Dyadobacter chenhuakuii: one gene and its partner. The protein of the gene in region 2 interacts with the protein of the main gene of each other region in a pairwise test. Links are inferred from orthologs where the notes say so. Each region holds a gene or a part of one and is shown on either strand. Other genes may lie near its edges.

The links.
Region 1: the proteins of NFI80_RS17785 (region 2) and NFI80_RS05830 interact in binary tests that used the Escherichia coli proteins (3 or more experiments, as listed by UniProt). The link is inferred for Dyadobacter chenhuakuii from one-to-one orthologs.

What each region holds. Positions count from the first base shown.
Region 1 is NZ_CP098805.1:1,394,321-1,397,505, reverse strand. Bases 1-2,855 are described here. They hold NFI80_RS05830 (citrate synthase), read right to left. Parts: upstream 2,143-2,855; coding sequence 859-2,142; downstream 1-858. Other genes in these bases: NFI80_RS05825 (hypothetical protein), read right to left, coding at 2,453-2,855; NFI80_RS05835 (hypothetical protein), read right to left, coding at 177-782; pdxH (pyridoxamine 5'-phosphate oxidase), read left to right, coding at 1-188. In the rest of the region: more of NFI80_RS05825, read right to left, coding at 2,856-2,911; tRNA (adenosine(37)-N6)-dimethylallyltransferase MiaA, read right to left, coding at 2,943-3,185.
Region 2 is NZ_CP098805.1:4,293,501-4,296,811, reverse strand. What follows is about bases 224-3,204. They hold NFI80_RS17785 (diacylglycerol/lipid kinase family protein), read right to left. Parts: upstream 2,163-3,204; coding sequence 1,284-2,162; downstream 224-1,283. Other genes in these bases: NFI80_RS17775 (lipocalin-like domain-containing protein), read right to left, coding at 2,871-3,204; NFI80_RS17780 (YybH family protein), read left to right, coding at 2,388-2,819; NFI80_RS17790 (translation initiation factor), read right to left, coding at 949-1,284; NFI80_RS17795 (DUF8785 domain-containing protein), read left to right, coding at 425-874; NFI80_RS17800 (ABC transporter permease), read left to right, coding at 224-358. Outside these bases: more of NFI80_RS17800, read left to right, coding at 1-223; more of NFI80_RS17775, read right to left, coding at 3,205-3,311. UniProt on the Escherichia coli protein: In vitro phosphorylates phosphatidylglycerol but not diacylglycerol; the in vivo substrate is unknown.

The DNA of each region.
Region 1 (3,185 bases), 2.9 Mb from region 2 along the record:
AACGGACACTACTTTTGGAACAAAAATTCGAAGGTGCCGAGGTGCCGCGCCCGCCACATTGGGGCGGTTACCGGGTGATCCCGCATTACTTCGAATTCTGGCAGGGACGGAGCAGCCGCCTTCACGACCGGCTTGTTTATAAAAAAACGGATGAAGGCAGCTGGGAAATCGAGAGATTATATCCCTGATCCTTTCTGAGGCTTTTCAGGAAGTGATTTCAAAACATATTCGCCGAGCGGCGACAGCGTATAACCTGGTTCGTGACTAATCGTCAGACCCAGGTTTTTTAGTTTTCTGACATTGGTCTTTAACCATTCCTTTTCCTTGTTCACCTTTGCTGCCAGCGCAACTGCCGGTAGTTTTGGATTATCCTGAATCGCTTTTAACACTTTGGTCGTCCATTTTCCCTGGTTGCTGAACTTGTCCAGGTTAAGGAGCTTTTCTTTCAGTGCTTCCAGCTCTTCGTTCGTAATTTCCTTTTGTTCTCTCTGACCAATGCGCGGATCAGGGCTTTCGTAGCCAAGTTCGATCCGGTAAATGGCGCCGTTCGTGACTTTTTCGAGTTCGCTCGTTACCGCTTGTGCGTTTTCATAACCGGCAAGCCTGGCATCCTCATCCGTTATTTTGGATAGTTCAGTTTCTGCAAGGTCCGTAATCTTCACTACCCCAATGCTCGTCTGGAGCAGGCTGCCTTTCCTGATCGAAAGCTTTTTCCATTTGCGGAAAGCAAGGGAAACGTTTCCGGACATGATGCCTTCGAGGTGTTTTTGTTTTATCAGCATTGTATTTTATTTAACAAAAAAGAGACTGCTATTTACAAGCAATCTCTTGATATTGAAAGTGTTATTTCTAAATTGATCAGCGTTCGTTCATCGGAACAAAATCCCTTTTCGGAGCGCCTGTGTAGATCTGACGCGGACGGCCGATCGGCTCTTTGTTCGCACGCATTTCTTTCCACTGCGCTATCCATCCCGGAAGACGGCCGATAGCGAACATTACTGTGAACATATTCGTAGGAATGCCCAATGCACGATAAATGATACCCGAATAGAAATCGACGTTTGGATAAAGTTTTCTTGATACGAAATACTCATCCTCCAAAGCCGCTTTTTCCAGTTTCTGAGCAATTTCCAGAACCGGATCATTGATGCCCAATTTATTCAAAACATCATCCGCTGCTTTCTTGATAATGCGTGCGCGCGGGTCGAAGTTTTTGTAAACCCGGTGTCCAAAACCAAACAAACGGAAGCCGCTCGATTTGTCTTTGGCCATATTGATGTATTTCTGCACGTCACCGCCATCGTTTTTAATGGCTTCCAGCATTTCAATTACTTCCTGATTTGCACCACCGTGAAGCGGGCCCCAAAGTGCGCTGATACCGGAAGATATAGAAGAATAAATGTTCGCATGCGAAGAACCAACCAGCCTAACCGTCGACGTAGAGCAGTTTTGCTCATGGTCTGCGTGCAGGATCAGCAATTTGTTCAACGCTGCCGAAACAACGGGATCCACATTGTATTTCGCTACGGGCAGCGAAAACATCATATTCAGGAAATTGGAACAATAATCCAGGTCATTCTGCGGATAATTCACCGGATGACCCTGCGATTTTTTGTAAGACCAGGTTGCTATCGTCGGCAATTTAGACAGCAAACGAATAATATGCAGCTGGGTGATCTCTTCTGAATTGGTATCAAAAGTTTCAGGATAAAAAGCACTCATCGCGCTCACCAGCGACGAAAGTACGCCCATAGGATGCGCATTTACCGGAAATCCTTCAAATATCTTGCGCATATCCTCATTCACGAGGGTGTGCGTCCTGATCGCGTGCTCGAATTCCTCAAACTCCTTCGCCGTAGGAAGCTCTCCGTAAATAAGCAGGTAAGCCACCTCCAGAAATGACGACTTTTCAGCCAGATCCTCTATCGAATAACCCCTGTAATTTAGTATCCCTTCTTCTCCATCCAGAAACGTTATAGCGCTTTTTGTTGCACCTGTATTTTTATAACCTGCATCAATTGTAATATACCCTGTCTGGTCACGTAATTTGGCAATATCTATCGCTTTCTCCTGTTCACTTCCTTCTATAATGGGGAACTCGTACTTCTTACCTTCAAGGGTTAATTCAGCTATTTGGGACATATTAATGGGAATAAAATTAAAAAGGTTAATGACAAGATATAGGTAAATCGGGTCAATTCAATCCAAAGATTTTCCGTGCTCCTGATTTACTTATCCAACAAATTAATTTTGTGTTAATTGAACGCAAGAGTAACCATTTCCTGATCCGACACAAGCCGCAATATCCTAAAAAACTGTGTACTTTCTATTATTATCCATGTTTTATTTGTGCAAAATCGGGACTGGGGCAATAATATTTCACAATTTAAAGTAAATATGATATTATTCTATTGAAGACATATATAGGCGAAAATAATGCAATTCGCAGCCGTCAAGCTTCCTTATCCTTTGTCCATTTCAGAGTCGGATCCGTCTCTACATACCTGGGCTTGCTCAGTATCTGCTTGATCAGGTAACGCCCGAACAACCCGGCCAGAATAACCGGCAGCAGGTGAGCGCCATAGATAAATGCTTTGCCTGTAATGCGATAGGAAAAGGTTGAGAACGTGAGATAAACGTAACCAAACCAAAACACCGCAATGCCCAATAACCAGCTGTAATAAATGGTAGCCGGCTTCCGGTCTGCAAACCTTCTTATCAATTCACAAAGAGCCAGCGAAATGCCCACAACGAGCAGAACCGTCAGCAAAGCCCTCGGAAAATTCCGGATGTAAACGTGCTTATAAACCATCACACCGAGCTTTCCGATCAGGTTGGGATGTGCAAGCAAGTAGGCATCGGTTACGCTCAGGACCAACAGCAGCAAAAGGCTGCTCACTTTCTTATTCATTTTATATGACGTCTTTTAGGGTAAACTACTCTTATTTCAATGCTGAATATTGCTGATAAAGCGAAGCTACGGTTGCTGCCTGCTCGTCCGCACTGCGTTCACTATCAAGCCAGTGGATATTAATGCCGTCTTTTTCCATCTTCCTGAAAAAAGTCATCTGTCGCTTTGCAAAACGGTGGATCTCCGTTTCCAGGCGCACCACCATTTCCTCGTATTGCAGTTCGCCGGTCAGATATAATGTGATCCATTTGTATTCCAATCCATAATAGATCAG
Region 2 (3,311 bases):
AATCGGAAGCTTTTCGATCTTGGTAGGAGGGTTTGGGATCGCCAACATTATGTTTGTTTCTGTTAAAGAAAGAACGAACCTCATAGGCATTCAGAAATCCCTGGGCGCTAAAAACTATTCGATCCTGTTCCAATTTCTATTCGAAGCGGTTATGCTGAGTTTAGTCGGCGGACTGGTTGGCATATTTTTGGTATTTCTTCTATCGTTCATGCCGATGGGCTCATTGCAGATCCTGCTTACGCCGGGTAACATTATACTCGGGCTCGGCGTTTCAAGTATCATTGGTGTGTTGTCGGGAATTGTGCCCGCAATGCTCGCCGCGCGCATGGACCCGGTTATTGCCATTCGGGCAAAATAATAACTAGGAATAGTCAAACTGTTTTGCGAAGTTCGCTGATATCAATAAACTCAGAAAATTACTATTATGCGTAAATGGGTCATATTTGCCATATTTCTGGCCGTCATTTTTGGAATCCTCTATTACCTGACATTCGGCTATTACAGCGAAGGAAAACGCGGAGGTTTCATTACCAAGCTGAGCAACAAAGGATATTTATTTAAAACATACGAAGGCGAGCTGAGAATGGGCGGCCTGTACGAAGGCGACGGCACCATGAATTCTTCGGAATGGGTGTTTTCTGTAAGCGCAAAAAATAAAGATGCGATCGCTAAGCTCGAAGAAGCTATCAAAAACGGGCAGCGCGTTTCACTTACCTACGAAGAAAAATTCTTTACACTGCCCTGGAATGGTGATACCAAATATTTCGTAACCAATGTGGAAGTGCTGGAAAATGTGCGCTCAAACCAGTTGCCGCAGCCACCCCCATCCAATTTGCCTGCTCCAACGGAGATAGACACGAATAAGGTTCTTTAGGCCCTCAATCTCCTAAAGGGGACTTTCTCATCTCGTATGTAAAGTCCCCTTCAGGGGATTTAGGCAAAAAAAAGCTAGCCTCCCGCTTTCTTAGCTTTATAACCCTTCCCAACCAGCCAGTTGATCACCTTATCGCGGTGATCGCCCTGGATCTGGGCTTCCTGGTCCTTTACAGTTCCGCCGCTTCCGCAAAGCGCTTTTAGTTGTTTTCCCAAGGCTTCCATGTCTGCATTGGTGCCAATAAATCCTTTTATAATCGTAATTACTTTTCCACCGCCTTTGCGATCCAGCCAGATCCTCAGGTCCTGCTGTGCAGCGGGTAATGTATCCGGTTCGTCGGCTCCGGAATCGTTGTATTCGAAGTCAGGGTTTGTGGAATATATGACTCCTGTGCGGTTCTTTTTTGACATCAGACAATTACTCGCAGGCTCTGCGGTCTAATTTTAACTTCAATTCTCGTTGTATCAAGCTGAAACGGCTCTCCGTCGTAATGTATCATTGGCGGCACATCCGTCTCCACCACAGCCTCAGTCATATGTGCGTAATCAATGTAACGCGAAGCCTTCATTTGTTTGGTGAAAAGCTGATATGCCAGGGATGTACCATACCATTTCGGGAATGGCTTAATGGTGCAAATGTCGAGTAAACCGTCCTGCAAACTGGCCTGAGGAGCGACCCAGGCATTATTTCCAAACTGACCTGCATTGGCAAATGACAGGGAAAAAGCATGAGTCTCCACACCATTCAACCGGAAACTCTGGGGCTTATAACTCCAATACGACTGAAACGAAACATTAATGTATGTAGACAGTCCACGCTGGTGCTGCTGGCTGAACAAATGCCCTACATAAGCGTCAAAACCCATTCCGGCGGTGCAGAAAAAGGGAATTTGATTAATTTGCGCACTGTCGATGGTGATTATTTTATTCTCAAAAAGCCTTTTCAGAGAAGCTTCCAATGTAAGCGGAATGCCCAGATGACGCGCTAGGCCATTGCCCGAGCCAAGCGGAATGATGCCGATCGGCTGCTCCGTATGCACAAGCGGCTGTGCAATTTCATTGACAGTCCCATCGCCTCCTACGGCAACAATGGCGTTCCAGGGCTGTAAACCCAGGTTTTCTTTTACTAATGTTGTTGCATGCGCCCTTTCTTCTGTAAAAAGTATTTTAGCCTCCGCTCCGTTTTTTTGCGCAAATGTTTCAATAGCCCGTTTCACCTCACCGGCGTTCTTGCCAATCGAAGTGCCGGAGTTGGGATTCAGAATAAACAGATAGGAAGGCTTGTTCACAGGTCAGGCGAAGAATAGGAACAAAATGAGCAGGAAAACGACAATGAATAAGTAATAAAGCCCATCGATAAACGGATATTTCTGACGGTCAAGCTTTTTAAATATATCGTCAAACTTACTCATTCTGATATTTCTGATTTGGATTTTTTGTCTTGCAAACGCTTCCCTTGTTTCTTTCGTGTATATTTAAAATCAGGAAACGATTTACAAAAATCCGCAAAAATTATGAGAAACCGGCTCTTCACCCTCATCCTGATCACGATTTCAATGTTTGCAAAAGCACAGACTTCGAAAGACAAGGAAACCATTTACGGAACCATGAACCGCCAGATGGCCGACTGGAACCGCGGCGACATTGATTCGTTTATGAACGGTTACTGGGAATCGGACTCGCTGATGTTCGTTGGAAAGGCCGGCATAACTTATGGCTACAAAGCCACGCACGAAGGTTATTTGAAGCGCTACCCGGATCGTGCGACGATGGGAACATTAAAATTTACTTACCTGAACCTCACATTTCCAGGCAAGGACGTGGCATTTCTGGTTGGGAAGTTTCACCTGACCCGGCCCGAAAAAGGCGACATCGAAGGACATTACACATTACTCTGGAAAAAGATCAATGGCAAATGGCTTGTAGTATGCGACCACACCAGCTAAAAAAATTGCCCTGCCTTTAAAGGCAGGGCAATAGTAAGAATTGGAATGATATTAAAGTCTTTTGAAGATCAGCAGCGCATTAACAGCCGGCTTGGTTGCATCTGTCTGCGTGTTAACGACAACTGTAAGGTTCGTAGCCGTTTGTGTGATCTTAAATTCCTGGCTGGTTGTGCCTCTGCTTAATGTTAGTTTGTCACCGGCTACTTTCCATTTAGCATCAGTTCCAACGGGAACAAAAGGATCAATTGCAGAAACGGCCGTAGGGCAATCTGCTGCGGTGACAGTGTTATTGGGATTAAAAGTCAGTTTCAATTCCAGGAAACAAGGGGCAGCAGTTTGAATAAATGCCAATGCTGGAATCGTCGTTCCGGGAGTTTCAGGTGTTACAGCTGTTAATTGCCATCTTCCCACTATCGGATTTGTATCTTCCACAGGATCTGGCTCTTTTTCATCGTCTTTGCAGGCAGTCACAACGAAAGCCATTAGCAGGAA